2 regions of the Microbacterium sp. ABRD28 genome follow, and region 1 is predicted to be linked to the other one. Evidence: predicted binding sites of a transcription regulator. Region 1 holds the regulator's gene; the other holds the start of a gene.
The links. The regulator HspR, encoded in region 1, represses chaperone genes until heat shock. The targets are predictions, from matches to a motif close to AAGTTGAGTCNNNNNGACTCAACTT.
Positions count from the first base shown of each region.

Region 2: the regulator HspR is predicted to act here: its motif matches at 5,314-5,338, upstream of DT073_RS05830 (Hsp20/alpha crystallin family protein).

Region 1 covers NZ_CP031015.1:382,461-390,003, reverse strand. The annotation lists gene dnaK (molecular chaperone DnaK) at 1-620, shown strand, start outside; gene DT073_RS01955 (nucleotide exchange factor GrpE) at 623-1,252, shown strand; gene DT073_RS01950 (DnaJ C-terminal domain-containing protein) at 1,265-2,257, shown strand; gene DT073_RS01945 (heat shock protein transcriptional repressor HspR) at 2,272-2,733, shown strand; gene DT073_RS01940 (septum formation family protein) at 2,851-3,351, shown strand; gene DT073_RS01935 (DUF2252 domain-containing protein) at 3,371-4,741, opposite strand; gene DT073_RS01930 (potassium channel family protein) at 4,862-5,617, shown strand; gene DT073_RS01925 (cysteine hydrolase family protein) at 5,641-6,213, shown strand; gene DT073_RS01920 (hypothetical protein) at 6,720-7,543, shown strand, end outside.
Region 2 covers NZ_CP031015.1:1,179,954-1,187,496, forward strand. The annotation lists gene DT073_RS05805 (LacI family DNA-binding transcriptional regulator) at 1-107, opposite strand, end outside; gene DT073_RS05810 (ABC transporter substrate-binding protein) at 363-1,724, shown strand; gene DT073_RS05815 (carbohydrate ABC transporter permease) at 1,797-2,744, shown strand; gene DT073_RS05820 (carbohydrate ABC transporter permease) at 2,741-3,670, shown strand; gene arfA (arabinosylfuranosidase ArfA) at 3,724-5,238, shown strand; gene DT073_RS05830 (Hsp20/alpha crystallin family protein) at 5,369-5,842, shown strand; gene DT073_RS05835 (MarR family winged helix-turn-helix transcriptional regulator) at 5,888-6,331, opposite strand; gene DT073_RS05840 (DUF2207 domain-containing protein) at 6,380-7,543, shown strand, end outside.

The DNA of each region.
Region 1 (7,543 bases):
AGGGCGAGCGCGAGTTCACCCGCGACAACAAGCCGCTCGGCACGTTCGAGCTCACCGGCATCGCGCCGGCTCCCCGGGGCATCCCGCAGATCGAGGTCACCTTCGACATCGACGCCAACGGCATCGTGCACGTCTCGGCGAAGGACAAGGGAACCGGCAAGGAGCAGTCGATGACGATCACCGGCGGCTCGTCGCTGCCGAAGGACGACATCGAGCGCATGGTGCGCGAGGCCGAGGAGCACGCGGCGGAGGACAAGAAGCGCCGTGAGGCCGCGGAGGTCCGAAACCAGGCCGAGACGCTCGCCTACTCGGTCGACAAGCTCATCAAGGACAACGACGACAAGCTGCCCGCCGACGTCAAGGAGTCGGTCCAGGCCGACGTCGATGCGCTGAAGACCGCGCTCGCCGGTGACGACGACGACGCGGTGAAGTCGGCGTTCGAGAAGCTGTCGCAGTCGCAGGGCAAGATCGGCGAGGCGATCTACTCGGCGAACCAGGCCGCGCCGCAGGCCGACGGTGCCGCCGCCGGTGGCGAGGGTGCGCCCGCGGGCGACCAGCCGTCGAACGATGAGGACGTCGTCGACGCCGAGGTCATCGACGACGAGGAAGACAAGAAGTAACCATGGCGAAAGACAAGGACGACCCCACGGTTCCCGGGCCTGACCCCGAGGACGGTTCGGCGCCCGAGTCGGCAGACGCCTCACCGAACGCGTCGGCGGACGCAGCGAGCGCAGAGGAGGGCGACTTCACCGTCGACGACATCCTCAGCGCCGCCCAGTCCGCCGACGCGGCGGCAGCGGATGACACCGACGCCGTCGCCGACCGCGTCGAGGCTCTGGAGTCGCAGCTTCTCACCGACCTGAAGCGCCTGCAGGCGGAGTACGCCAACTACCGCCGCCGCACCGAGGAACAGCGCGAGATCGAGATCGAGCGTGCCAAGGGGGCCGCCGCCAAAGGCCTGATCCCCGTGCTCGACGACCTCGACCGTGCCGCCAAGCACGGCGATCTCGTCGAGGGCACGCCCTTCGCCGCCATCGCCGACAAGGTGCGGGCTGTCGTCGAGCGCATGGGCGTGGAGGCGTACGGCGCCGCCGGCGAGGCCTTCGACCCCCAGCACCACGAGGCGATCTTCCAGCAGCCGACCCCCGGCGCGACCGAGGCGACCATCCTCGAGGTGGTCGAGACGGGTTACCGGCTGGGCTCGACCGAGCTGCGTCCGGCGAAGGTCGTCGTCGCGGTGCCGGCAGAGTAGGCCGGAGACGCCATGGCCAGCCAGGACTGGTTCGAGAAGGACTTCTACAAGGTACTGGGGGTCTCCAAGGAGGTCTCCGACGCCGATCTGAAGAAGACCTATCGCAAGCTCGCGCGGCAGTATCACCCCGACTCCAAGCCGGGGGATGCTGCGGCCGAGGCGAAGTTCAAAGAGATCAGCGAAGCGTACGCGGTGCTCTCCGACCCCGAGCAGCGTGCCGAGTACGACCAGATCCGTGCCATGGGCTCGGGCGCGCGCTTCACTGCGGGCGGCCCGGGCGCCGGCGGGTTCGAAGACGTCTTCAGCGCGTTCGGTCAGAGCCGCGGGGGTGGGCGCTACGAGTCGGCCGACTTCGACGACATCTTCGCGATGTTCAACCAGCAGCAGGGAGGCAGCTTCGGCTCGGGTCGGTTCGGGCAGCCCACCGGCGGCTTCCGCGGCTTCGGCGGCCCGACCCGCGGGTCGGATGTCACGGCGCGCACGACCATCGACTTCGTCACCGCCACGAAGGGCGAGACCATCACCCTCCAGGGCGAGGACGGCAAGCCGTTCAAGGTGAAGATCCCCGCCGGCGTCGCCGACGGGCAGCGCATCCGCCTCCGCGGTCGCGGACGTCCCTCTCCCGACGGCGGCGAAAGCGGCGACATCGTCGTGCAGGTGACGGTGCGCCCCCACCCGGTGTTCACCCGTGAGGGACTGAACCTGCGCGTGGTGGTTCCGGTGACCTTCACCGAGGCGGCTCTGGGCGCCACGATCGAGGTCCCGACGCTCGGTGGCGACCCGGTGAAGCTGCGTGTCGCGCCGGGCACCCCCTCGGGACGCGTGCTGCGCGTCAAGGGACGCGGTGTCTCGACTCAGAAGGGCACCGGCGACCTGCTCGCCGAGGTGCAGGTGGTCGTGCCCTCCCACCTCGAGGGCGCCGCGCGCGAAGCGCTCGAACGCTTCCACGAGGTGGAGCCGAAGGAGAACCCGCGGGCGGACCTCATGGCCAAGGCGCGCGGCTGACACGGGAGGGACGGATGACGGACCACGTCGACATCGACGGTGACGCGCCGATCTTCGCCATCGCCGCGGCGGCGGAGCTGTCGGGCATGCACCCGCAGACGCTGCGCCAGTACGACCGGCTCGGTCTCGTCGTCCCCGCTCGCACTCAGGGCGGTTCCCGCCGCTACTCGCTCCGCCACGTCGAGCAGCTGCGCGAGGTTGCGCGGCTGTCCGCCGACGGTATGAGCCTCCCCGCGATCGCGCGGCTCATCTCCCTCGAACAGCGCGTGCACGACCTCACCCGTCGTGTGCGGGACCTCGAACAGCAACTCGAGATGGAGCGCCAGTCACGCCCGGGGGCGCGGGTCTTCGCGGCGGGCGCGACCGGCTCTGTCGTCACCCTGCGCCATGGCACGCGCGTGCGCCGCGCCACCGAGCTGGTGGTCTGGCGCCCGCGTCATCCGCTCTCTCCGGGCGCTCGAGACGAATCGGCCTAGCCGACACGCGCGGGGGTGCCGCCGACTCGCGGGCGGGAGCGATCGCCTTCTAGGCTGAGGCCCGCGCCGGGATCGATCTCGGCGTTCGTCCTGTCCTCACACATCCCCGAAAGTTCCATGGATACCTCACGCCTCATCCACCGTCTTCTCGCCGCGGGTGCCGTCGGCACCCTCGCCGTCGCTCTCTCCGGATGCGTGAGCTTCACCGCTCCCTCCACCGTGGAGCGGGACGAGGAGTCGCAGGAGGTCGTCGAGGGCGGGAACGCCGACGTGTTCGCCATCGCGGTGGGGGACTGCTTCACCGAGGTGACCGAGACCGAGATCAATCAGCTGCCGGTGGTCCCCTGCGGCGAGTCGCACGACTACGAGGTCTTCCATCTCTTCGATATGCCCGACGGAGAGTGGCCGGGCGCCGAGGCCGTCGACGCGGCTGCGGAGGAAGGGTGTCTGTCTGCTTTCGAGCCGTTCGTCGGGATCTCCTACGAGGAATCGGTGTTCATCGCAGACTCGATCGACCCGTCCGAGCAGTCGTGGGGAGACGGCGATCGCGAGATCATCTGCATCCTGTCCGACCCGTCGGGTCCGACCGAGGGATCGGCCGAGGGCACCGCGCGCTGATCGCGCGGGCCGCGCCCACTCACTCCTCGGTGCCGCGGTGGCGGCGGAACTCCTCCCAGTCCTCGTACGACAGATCGGCGTAGGCGTACGCCCACTCCACCACGGCGTCCTCGAACCGCCGCCCGCCCCCGACGTAGCCGGCGGCGGTGGCCCCCGTCGGTGATTGCCCGTGGGCGCGCGCCAGTGTCGCCGCGCACGCCATGGCGTACCAGCGGAACGGCTTGTCCTCCATCGCCTCGGCGTCGAAGCCGCCCTTCATGTCGTGGAACTGCCGCACGTAGAAGTCGCGCCGCGCGCCGGACGGCGATCGGCGGATATGACCGAGGAAAGGATCGGACACCGCCTGCAGGATGCGCTGGAGCGCGACCACCCGCCCTCCGTTGCCATAGGTGTCGATGAAGGTCGTGACCGCCTCGGGCTGCGTCACGCGCCCGTACTGCACGAGCACGCTCTCGCCGGCCTCCTTCCCCTGAAGGAGGAGCACATCGCCGTCGCCGTCTTGGAGCGCGATCAGCAGACAGCGCGTGCCGACGCTGCCGACGCCGACCACCCGAGCCGACACGTCGGCCATCGCGTACTTCTGCAGCAGGAGCCGGATGTCGACATTGACCGACAGCCGGTACTCGTCGAGGACCCGCCATGCCCGTTCCTCGTCGCCGGCGGTGAGATGGGTCATCACCGGGGGATCGTCGAGGAGCGTCACGCGGCCGTGTTCATCGGTCGTCGTCAGCTTGCGCGCGGCACGGGAACCGGTGCGTTTCTGCGCCGATCGCACCGCGCGCTCGACGACCGCCGCCGTCTCCGGATCGGTCGAAAGGCGAGCACCGAGCGCGTCGAAGCGGTCGAAGTACCGCTCGAGCGGAGACCGCTTGGCGGCGGTGCGGAGCCCCCGCTGATACGTGCGGACGGCCTGCCGCGCCGCATCCTCGACGACGGCGTCGTCGCGCGAGGTCGCGCGGCCGGCGATGACGACGCTGGTGGCGAGGCGCTTGAGATCCCACTCGAAGGGAGCCCAGGCCGACTCGTCGAAATCGTTCAGATCGAACACGAGCGTGCGCTGGGGCGACCCGTAGAGGCCGAAGTTCGACAGGTGCGCGTCGCCGCAGGAGGCGACGAGGATGCTCGTGCTCGGGCAGCGCGACAGGTCGTCGGCCATGATCGCTGCGCTTCCCCGGTAGAACGCGAAAGGACTCGCCCCCATGCGGGCGGTGCGCAGCGGCACGAGCTCCGGCACGCGATCGACGTCTTGGGCATCGAGGACGGCCATCGGGTCTCGGCCGGTGGCCACGAGCTGGGAGAGCGCGCCACGGGGCGTCCGACCCCGCTCGATCTTGCCCTCCGCCGTGTGGGCGGACAGGCCCGGGGGTGGCATCCACGGATCTCGAGGCACGGCGCCTCCTCTCACCCGGCGGCATCACCGCCTGATCAGACGGTACGGGATGGGAGCGCACGCCGCCAGCACCGGCGTGCGCTCCCGGCCGAGGCCGATCGCCGCCGTTACTGTCGTGCCGTGAGCGTCACATCGACCGGCGGACCCGCGACCCGGGCGTTGACCGCCGATCAATGGCAGAGACTCACCTATTGGCCGCTGATCATCACGTCGCTGGTCTTCATCGTCGTGTACTCGTGGCAGGTGATCGCCGACTTGCAGGGGCCGGCCTACGCCGTCGCACGGGTCGTCATCGGGGTCACATGGGTCGTCTTCGCGGTCGACTACATCGTCCGGTTGGCCCTGGCGGATCCGCGCGGGAAGTGGTTCCGAGGTCACCTGTTCGACCTCGCGGTCGTCGTGATCCCGGCGCTTCGGCCGCTGCGGCTCCTTCGCGCGCTGACCGTCGTCAAGGCGCTCCAGCGCACGGCGGGATCCGCCATCCGCAACCGTGTGGCGATCTACGGCGCCGGAGCGGCCGCGATCCTCATCTGGATCGCCGCGCTCGCCGTCCTGGAGGCCGAGCGCGGAGCCCCCGGCGCCAACATCGAGAACTTCGGCGACGCGGTCTGGTGGGCCTTCGTCACCATCACCACCGTCGGCTACGGCGACTTCTATCCCGTCACCTGGTGGGGCCGCGTCGTGGCGGTGCTGCTGATGTGCGGCGGGATCGCGGTGGTCGGCGTCGTGACGGCGACGGTGTCGTCGTGGGTGATCGAGCGCGCGGCGGCGACTGTCGGCGACGACACCGAGCCGGCCACGCGTGGGCAGGTGCGCGAGCTCGCCCAGCAGTTGGCCGCGGTGAGCGCCAAGCTCGGCGACCCGCCCGCGCGATGACCCCGCGCGCCTAGGCTGGGTCGATGGCCCCGGTCCTCGTCCTCATCGACATCCAGCGCGACTACTTCCCCGGCGGACGCTTCCCCCTGGTGGATCCGGATGCCGCAGCCGAGCGTGCCGCGGAGCTTCTGGCGGCCTTCCGCGAGGCCGGGCTTCCGATCGTGCACGTGCGCCACGAGTCATCCGGTTCGGGGAGCTTCCTCGAGGCCGGGACTCCGGGAGCCGAGATCGACCCGCGGGTCGCCCCCGAGGGCGACGAGACGGTCGTCGTCAAGCATCACCCGAACGCGTTCCACGGCGCGTCCTCCCACGGGGGCCCGCTCGGCGAGGCGCTCGCCGCCCACGTCGGCGCATCGCTCGTCATCGCCGGGATGATGACGAGCATGTGCGTGGACGCCAGTGTGCGCGCGGCATCCGATCTCGGCTGGAAGGTGACGGTCGCCGCCGATGCCTGCGCCGCGCCCGACCTGGCCTTCGGCGGAGTCGCCGTCGGCGGAGCCGACGTGCACGCGGCGTTCCTCGCCGCGCTCGCGAGCGCGTACGCGCGGGTCGCGCCGGTCGCCGAAGTGGTCGCGGCGCTTCGCGCCCCCGCCTGACCGCCCGGGCGTCCGCGCCCCCGCGTCCGCGCCCCCGCCCCCGCGTCCCCGCTCCGCGCCCCCGCGTCCGCGCCCCCGCGTCCGCGCGTCCCCGCTCCGCGGCCCCGCGTCCGCGCGTCCCCGCTCCGCGGCCCCGCGTCCGCGCCACACCCGCATCTCGCGACCCCGCCCACACCTCCCCCTCCTCGCGACCCGTCGATTCCTGCGGGTGCTGGGCTCATCGGGCCGCACTTCTTGACGGGTCGCGTTCGCACCGCGCGGCCGATGCCCTCGCGGCCGATGCCCGCGCGGCCGATGCCCGCGCGCCCGCACATCCCCCCTGAGCACCCCGCGCGGGCGACCCGTCGATTCCTGCGGCCTGCTTGGTGGATCAGCCGCAGAAGGTGACGGGTCACGCAGGGCCGCCAGGTGCTCGTCGACTCCTGCACAGTGACGCGAATCGGCGGGCTGTCCACCGGCACGGTGCGACGCGTCATCCGGCTTCCCGGCAGCGGGATGCTGGGGCGATGCCGCATCCGAAACCTCTGCCCTCAGCCCTTGTCGGCAAACCGTTCTCGGTGGCCGAGGCGCTTCGTGAGGGAGCGTCGCCGGGTCGACTTCGTGCGCGCGACCTCGACGCGCCGTTCCAGGGCGTGCGTACCTTCACGCGCGGAGCATCGTCGTTCGTCGAGCGCGTGCGCGCGGTGGCGCCGAGGCTTCGCGACGGTGACGCGGTGAGCCACCTCGCTGCGCTCGCACTCGTCGGAGCCGACGCGATCGGCGGCCCGTCCGCGATGGTGGACGTCTGCTCTCGTGCACCCCTCGCCCGTATGCGGGCCCGTGGCGTGCGCGGACATCAGATCACCGATCGTTCCGTCCGCGTCGGCGCCGTGGCCGGCGTGCCCGCGGTGCACCCCGTCGACGCCTGGTGTCAGCTCGCCTCGGACCACTCCGTCAGAGAGCTCGTCATCGTCGGCGATGCGCTGGTCCGACGCCAGAACCCGGTCGCTGATCGGGAGGAACTTCGGCGTGCCACTGCGCAGTGGAGCGGCCGCCGCGGTGCGAAGCGGCTGAGGGAGGCGGAGGCGCTGGTGCGCCAGGGCACCGACTCTCCGCGCGAGACCCGGCTGCGCCTCGACGCCGCGGGGCACGGACTGCCGGAACCGGTGGTGAACCACCCCGTCTACGACGAAACCGGCCGGCTCGTCGCGATCCTCGATCTGGCTTACCCGGAGTACCGCGTCGGGCTGGAGTACGACGGCGACCACCACCGCACCGATGACGGGCAGTACTACCGCGACATCGAGCGACTCGACGCCCTCGCGCGGCTCGGTTGGCGTCACATCCGCGT
Region 2 (7,543 bases), 800 kb from region 1:
CGATCGCGCGTACCGGGCCGCACGTGCGGATGGTCGTTGATGACGTTGGACACCGTCTTGATCGACACGCCGGCGACGCGGGCGACGTCGTGCAACGTGGGGCCCATGGGCGTGCTCCTGACTCCGCTTTCTCCTCCACCCTAGGGCTTCTTCGCCTTGCTGCGAGCCGTCCCGCATCCGTGCGGGGGTCGTCGGGTGATAAGAGCACCTTGACACGAATCCGGGCGCGTGCCAATGTTTTTCTAACGTTGGAATACAACGTTGGAAATGCTTCCCGGATGGCGACATCCCCTGGCGCGTCGACGCGCGGGAAGTAGGTCGCGCACCGACGAAGAAGTCCCGCAACCCCGAAAGGAATCCCCGTGAAGACGAAGCCAGTCCTTGCTGCCATGGCAACGATCGCGCTCGCCACCGGCCTTGCTGCCTGCTCGAATGGAGGCGGCGGCGGAGACGCTGGAGGCGGAAACGGCGCCAGCAACTGCGAGAACACCATCCCCAAGCCCGACCTGCCGGTGGTCACGCTGTGGGCGTGGTACCCCAACATGGAAGACGTCGCCGACAACTTCAACGAGGCCAACGACGAAGTTCAGGTCTGCTGGACGAACGTGGGGGCCGGCGGCCCGGCATACGAGCGCCTGCAGACCGCCGTCTCCGCCGGCAGCGGTGCCGCGGACGTCGTGATGGTCGAGTCCGACCGCATCCCGAGCTTCCAGGTCCAGGGCGCCTTCGTCGACCTGCGGGACCTCGGCTACGAAGAGGTCCAGGACAACTTCAGCGAAGGCGCGTGGCAGGACGTCTCCGTCGGCGACGGCATCTACGGCGCTCCGATCGACGGTGGCCCCATGGGCATGATATATCGCACCGACATCTTCGAGGAGTACGGCATCACTCCGCCCACCACGTGGGAGGAGTTCGAAGCGGCTGCCCGTACCGTGCGTGACGCCGGTGGGCCGTACTTCGCCGACTTCGCGGCGAACCAGCCCGCCTTCGTCACGGCGCTGATGTATCAGACCGGAGCGGAGCCCTTCACCTACACCCCCGAGAACGAGGGTGAGATCTCGATCAACCTCGATGACCCGGCCATCAAGGACATGCTCGACTACTGGGCGAACCTCGTCTCAGAGGACCTGGTGGGCACGCAGGATCAGTTCACCCCGGAGTACATCTCAGGCGTGATCGGCGGAGATTATGCCACCTACCTGTCTGCCGCATGGGCTCCCGGGTACCTGCAGGGCGCCGGCGTCGGTGAGGGCGCGGACGCGGGCGTCTGGGCCACGGCTCCGATGCCGCAGTGGGATCCTGCGGACCCGGTCGCGATCAACTGGGGTGGTTCCGCGTTCGCCGTGACCAGCCAGGCCAGCGACCCCGAGCTCGCCGCCCAGGTGGCCTTCGGCGTCTACGCCGACCAGGCCTCGCTCGACCAGGGCTGGCGCGAGCAGATCATCTTTCCGCTGAACGTCGACGTCCTCGACTCCCCGGAGTTCCAGGATTACGAGGTGCCCTTCTTCAACGGCCGGCAGGCCAACAAGGAGGTGTACGTTCCCGCCGCGAACGCGTACACCGGCATGGTGTACACGCCGATCGGGCAGTACTACTACTCCGCGCTGACCGAACAGCTCGCACGGATCAACGACGGTTCCGCGACCGGCTCGGAGGCGGCCGACGCCCTCCAGGCCGACCTCGTGGCCTACGCCGAGGAGCAGGGATTCACCGTCGTCGATTGAGGTGACGGTAGGGGGTCGGACAGTGCTCACGCGGTCCGATCCCCCACCGCACCCTCGCCCCGGAGGCACATCATGACCGTCACTCTCGCAACACCCGAGCGCGAAAGCGCCACGCACAACAAGAAGGGACGCCGCCGCTCCGCCGCCGCGCGACAGAACCTCGTCGGATGGCTCTTCGTCGGGCCGTTCGCCGTCGTCTTCCTCGCGCTGCTCGTTCTGCCGATCGGATTCGCGTTCTACCTGAGCATGTTCCAGTCCTCGCTGATCGGCGGGGAGCGGTTCGTGCTGTTCGACAACTACATCAAGGCGTTCACCGATCCGTCGTTCCTCAGCGGGGCGTGGTTCGTCATCAGCTTCTCGCTGGTGCTCATCCCGCTGCAGATGGCCGTCTCCCTCGCGGTGGCTCTGATGCTCGACATCATGACCACGCGGTTCGCCCGCTTCTCGCGGCTGATGATCTTCATGCCCTATGCGATCCCCACCGTCATCGGTGCCCTGATGTGGGGGTTCCTCTACAGCAGCAACTTCGGCCCGCTGGCGGAGATCTTCGGGATCTTCGGCGCGACGGCACCGAACTTCCTCAGCAGCAACCTGATCTTCTACGGCCTGCTCAACATTGTGACGTGGCAGTGGGCCGGCTACTACATGATCATCCTCTACGCGGCGCTCCAGGGAATCGACCCGACGCTGTACGAGGCGGCCCGTATCGACGGCGCGTCGCAGTGGCAGATCGTCCTGCGCATCAAGATCCCCCTCATCGCGCCGGCGCTCCTGCTGATCCTGGTCTTCGCCCTCATCGGGACGCTGCAGTTCTTCAACGAGCCGAAGATCCTCCAACAACTGGCAGCCGGAGCCATACCCAATGACTTCACGCCGAACATGTATGCGTACCAGCAGGCCTTCTCGCTGGCCAATGACAACTACGGTTCCGCGATCTCGTTCGCGTTGGGCGCGGTGGTCTTCATCTGCGTGTACATCTTCCTGTTCGCGACCCGCAAGCGAGGGAGCTTCATCTCATGAGCGTCACACCGGTCGAGCGTCCGAAAACGCGGCGCGCTTCGGGCAAGCTCGTCGAACGGCGATCCGATCCCCGACGTGTCGGCGGTCGCATCCCGCTCAACATCGTCCTCGCCCTCCTGATGATCTACTTCCTCATCCCGTTCTGGTGGCTGATCGTCAACAGTTCGAAGGATGCAGCGAGCCTGTTCGGCGGGGGAAGTGCGCTGTGGTTCGGCGACAACATCGACTACGTCCAGAACTTCACCGATCTGTTCACGTACAGCGGCGGCATCTACGCCCGCTGGCTCGGCAACTCCGCCCTCTACGCCCTGGCGGGCGGCATCGGGGCGACGGTGCTCGCGGTGCTCGCCGGGTACGGCTTCGCGAAGTACAGCTTCGCGGGGCGCCGGTTCGGCTTCGCCGTCATCCTGGGTGCGGTCATGGTGCCCACGACCGCGCTGGTCATCCCGACCTTCGTCCTGTTCGCCGAAGCCGGGCTCACGAACACCATCTGGGCGGTGATCCTCCCGACCCTGCTGAACCCGTTCGGTGTGTATCTGATGTGCGTCTACGCGCGAGATGCCGTGCCCGACGAGCTGCTCGACGCTGCGCGCGTGGACGGCGCGGGGGAGTTCCGTACGTTCGCGACGGTCGCCCTGCCACTGCTGCGGCCGGCGATGGTGACCGTGCTGCTGCTCTCGGTGGTGTCATCGTGGAACAACTACTTCCTGCCGCTGGTCATGCTCTCGGACAACCGGCTGTTCCCCGTGACGGTCGGGATCGGTCTGTGGCAGTCCACGGCCTCGTCCTACGGCGCGGCCGGAGGCCAGACCCTGTGGAGCATCATCATCCTCGGCTCGCTCGTCTCGGTGATCCCGCTGATCATCGCCTTCCTGACCCTCCAGCGGTACTGGCGGGGCGGGCTGGCGATCGGAAGCCTCAAGTGATCCTCGGCCCGCGCCGCACGTCCTGCTGAACCCGCCCTTCCCGAAAGAGAAGCATGATCCGCGCACATCTCACCATCGACCCGCACTTCGCCGTCGGCCCCATCAACCGACGTCTGTTCGGCTCCTTCGTCGAGCATCTCGGGCGGTGCGTCTACGACGGCATCTACGAGCCGGGTCACCCCTCGGCTGATGAGGAGGGCTTCCGCGCCGACGTCATCGATCTCGTGCGCGAGCTCGGCGTGTCAACGATCCGCTACCCCGGCGGAAACTTCGTCTCGGGGTACCGGTGGGAGGACGGTGTCGGACCCCGCGAGGAGCGGCCCCGCCGGCTCGACCTGGCGTGGCACTCGACCGAGACGAACGAGATCGGCCTCGACGAGTTCGCCTCGTGGATGAAGAAGGTCGACGGCGAGCTGATGTACGCGGTGAACCTCGGCACCCGCGGGGTGCTCGAGGCCCTCGACGTGCTGGAGTACGCCAACATCCGCTCCGGCACACGGCTCTCGGACGAGCGCGTCGCCAACGGGCACGCCGAACCCCACGACATCCGCATGTGGTGTCTCGGCAACGAGATGGATGGGCCGTGGCAGCTCGGCTACAGCACGGCGGAGAACTACGCGCAGCTCGCGGCCACGACCGCGCGAGCGATGCGTCAGGTCGACCCCGATCTCGAGCTCGTCGTCTGCGGCAGCTCGGGTGCGGGAATGCCGACGTTCGGCGAGTGGGAGCGCGTCGTCCTGGAGCACACGTACGACAACGTCGACTACATCTCCTGCCACGCGTACTACGAGCCCGCGAGCGACGACGTGGCGAGCTTCCTGGCATCGGGCGTCGATATGGATCGCTTCATCGAGGCGGTCGTGGCCACCGCCGACCACGTCAAGGCGATGAAGCGGAGCGAGAAGACGATCAACATCTCCTTCGACGAGTGGAACGTCTGGTACCAGTCGCGCTACAACGAGGTCGACAAGATCACGGATGTCGCGGACTGGCCGGTCGCACCCAGGCTGCTCGAAGACCGGTACACCGTGCTCGACGCCGTCGTCTTCGGAAGCCTCATGATCTCGCTCATCCGGCACGCCGACCGGGTGACGTCGGCGAGCCTTGCGCAGCTGGTGAACGTCATCGCACCGATCATGACCGAGCCCGGCGGTCCGGCATGGCGGCAAACGACGTTCTATCCGTTCTCGCTGACCTCGCAGCTCGCGCGCGGCGTCGCCCTCGAGCTCAAGCTCGACAGCCCGACCTACGAGACGGCGAAGTTCGGCGAGGTGCCGATCGTCGACGCCGTTGCGACGATCGATCCTGACAGTGGTGCCATCACGGTCTTCGCCGTCAACCGCAGCCTCACGGACGAGGTCACTCTCGAGATCGACTCCACGGCGCTCGCAGGTGGCGTCTCATCCGCGACGGCGACATCGATCTTCGACGACGACATCCATGCCGCGAACACGCTCGAACAGCCCGACCGGGTGACGCCGAAGGTCAACGACTCGGTGGAGATCGCCGACGGAGCCATCGCCCTCACCCTGCCCCCCTGCTCGTGGACGGTCCTGACCGCCGAGTGATCTCCGCCTCTCCGTTCGCTCACGGCGAACGCCGCGGCACTTAGCACTCTCCACCCTCGAGTGCTAACCTGGACGTACTTGAGTCAAGCTGACTCAAGTTCCAGATTTCGTCCAGTGAAGGAGACCGAACATGGCGACGTATGACCCGTTCCGTGACCTCGACCGTCTCGCGACGAGCTTCTTCGATGCCCGTCGCGGTCCTCGCCGCATGCCGATGGACCTCTACCGCGACGGTGACCACTATGTGCTCACCGCCGACCTGCCCGGCATCGACCCCGGCTCGGTCGACATCGACGTGGACGGCCAGCTGCTGACCATCCGCGCCGAGCGCACGCTCAGTGCCGGTGACGGCGTGAAGTGGATCACGCGCGAGCGTGAGGCCGCGAGCTTCGTGCGACAGCTGAACCTCGGCCAGGGCATCGACACCGACCGCATCGCGGCCAGCTACAGCAACGGCGTGCTCAGCGTCACCATCCCGGTGAGCGAGAAGGCCAAGCCACGCAAGATCGAGGTCGCCACCGAGAACGGTGCGCAGGTGCTGCAGGCGCACGAGACCGCTTCGGCGTCGAGTGCGGTAGATCACCCGCAGCCGGTCGAACAGTAAACCGCGTCCGTCGACGGCGCACCTCGCGACGCCCCCGTCGGGTCCTCACTCGGCGGGGGCGTCGCGCGTCCGGAGCTTGGTGGTGAGTTCGCGCAGTTGGGCGAGCTCGGACTCGTTCAGCACCGACATCCGCTCCGCGATGTGGGCGGCATGAACCCGTGCCACGTCGCGGAATGCGCGGGCGCCCGCCTCCGTCGCCCGGACGAGCGACCCGCGTCCATCATCGGGGTCGGGGCGCTTCGTGACGTATCCGCGGGCGACCATCCGGTCGACGAGGCGCGACACCGAGGGCTGGCTGACGAGCATCAGGCGCGTGATGTCACGCAGTCGCGCGGTCATGTCGGGCGCCCGGGTCACCGTCAGGAGCACGTCATACTCGCCCTGCTGCAGCGGCGCATCGCTGAAGTCGCGGCCCAGATCGGCGAACAGCTCGTGCTGCGCACGAAAGAGGCTTTCCCATGCCTCGACGGCGAGGCGACGATCGTTCACGGCCCCAGGGTATCCGGTGGCGGCGACGCCGCCATCTAGGCTGAGCGCATGCCGCGAACGCGTCGGATCACCGCCACGGTGTTGACGGTCCTCCTGGGGGTCGTCGGCCTCGTCGGCTTGGCGGTCTCCGCACAGCCCGCCTCCGCCTCCGGCGACCTCGACGACTTCGTGTTCGAGAGCATGCACGCCGAATACACCCTCGGCCGTGAGGATGGCGACACCAGCACCCTTCGCGTCGTCGAGACGTTCGTCGCGGTCTTCCCCGAGGATCAGAATCGCGGCCTGCGCCGGGAGATCCCCGCCGATTACAACGGTCAGCCCACCTTTCCCGACCTGGTCTCGGTCACCGACGAAGAGGGCAACCCGAGGCCGAGCGAGGTCGAGACCGACGGGGACTGGATGATCGTCACATCCCGCGCCGACGACTTCCTCTCCGGCCGGCAGACATTCGTGTTCACCTACACCCTGCGCAATGTCACCGACTTCTTCGCCGACACCAGCGACGAGTTCTACTGGGACGTCAATGGCAACGGGTGGCGCCAACCCTTCGGTGAGGTCACGGCCACACTCGTGGTGCCTGCCGACCTGGCCGGCGCGCTCACCGGAGCGCACGCGTGCTACGTCGGGAGGTTCGGCGCGGAAACCACGTGTCCGATCGAGGTCTCCGACAGCGGGGAGGGCGCCGTCGTCACCGCCGGCGCCCGTGATCTCGCACCGACGGAGACGCTCACGATCGCGGTGGGATTCGAGTCGGGCACCTTCGCCCGATTCGATGACTCCTACCTCGCGTCGGGCTGGGGGTGGGCCCAGGGGGTGGCCGGCATCGCCGGCCTCGGTATGCTCGGCGCGGCGATCGTGGTCAATCGCCGGTCGCTGAGGAACGAACCCGGGCGACCGACGATCATCGCGGAGTTCACCCCGCCCCCCGGCATCGACGCCCTGGAGAGCGCGCTGCTGCTGGGCAAGACGGCGAAGGCGATCCCGGCCGAGGTGCTCGAGCAGGCGGTGGTCGGAAGCATCCGGATCCTCGAAGGGGAGAAGCGGTGGTTCGGGAGCGCCAAGCTGCAGGCGGAGCTGATCGACGCCGGCCGCGCCGACCGCGATGGACGGATGCTGCTGGAAGGCCTCTTCGACGAGGAGCTCCGACCCGGCGAGATCTACGAGTTCGGCGGCAACGACACCCATTTCTCCCGCACGGCCCAGAAGATCCTC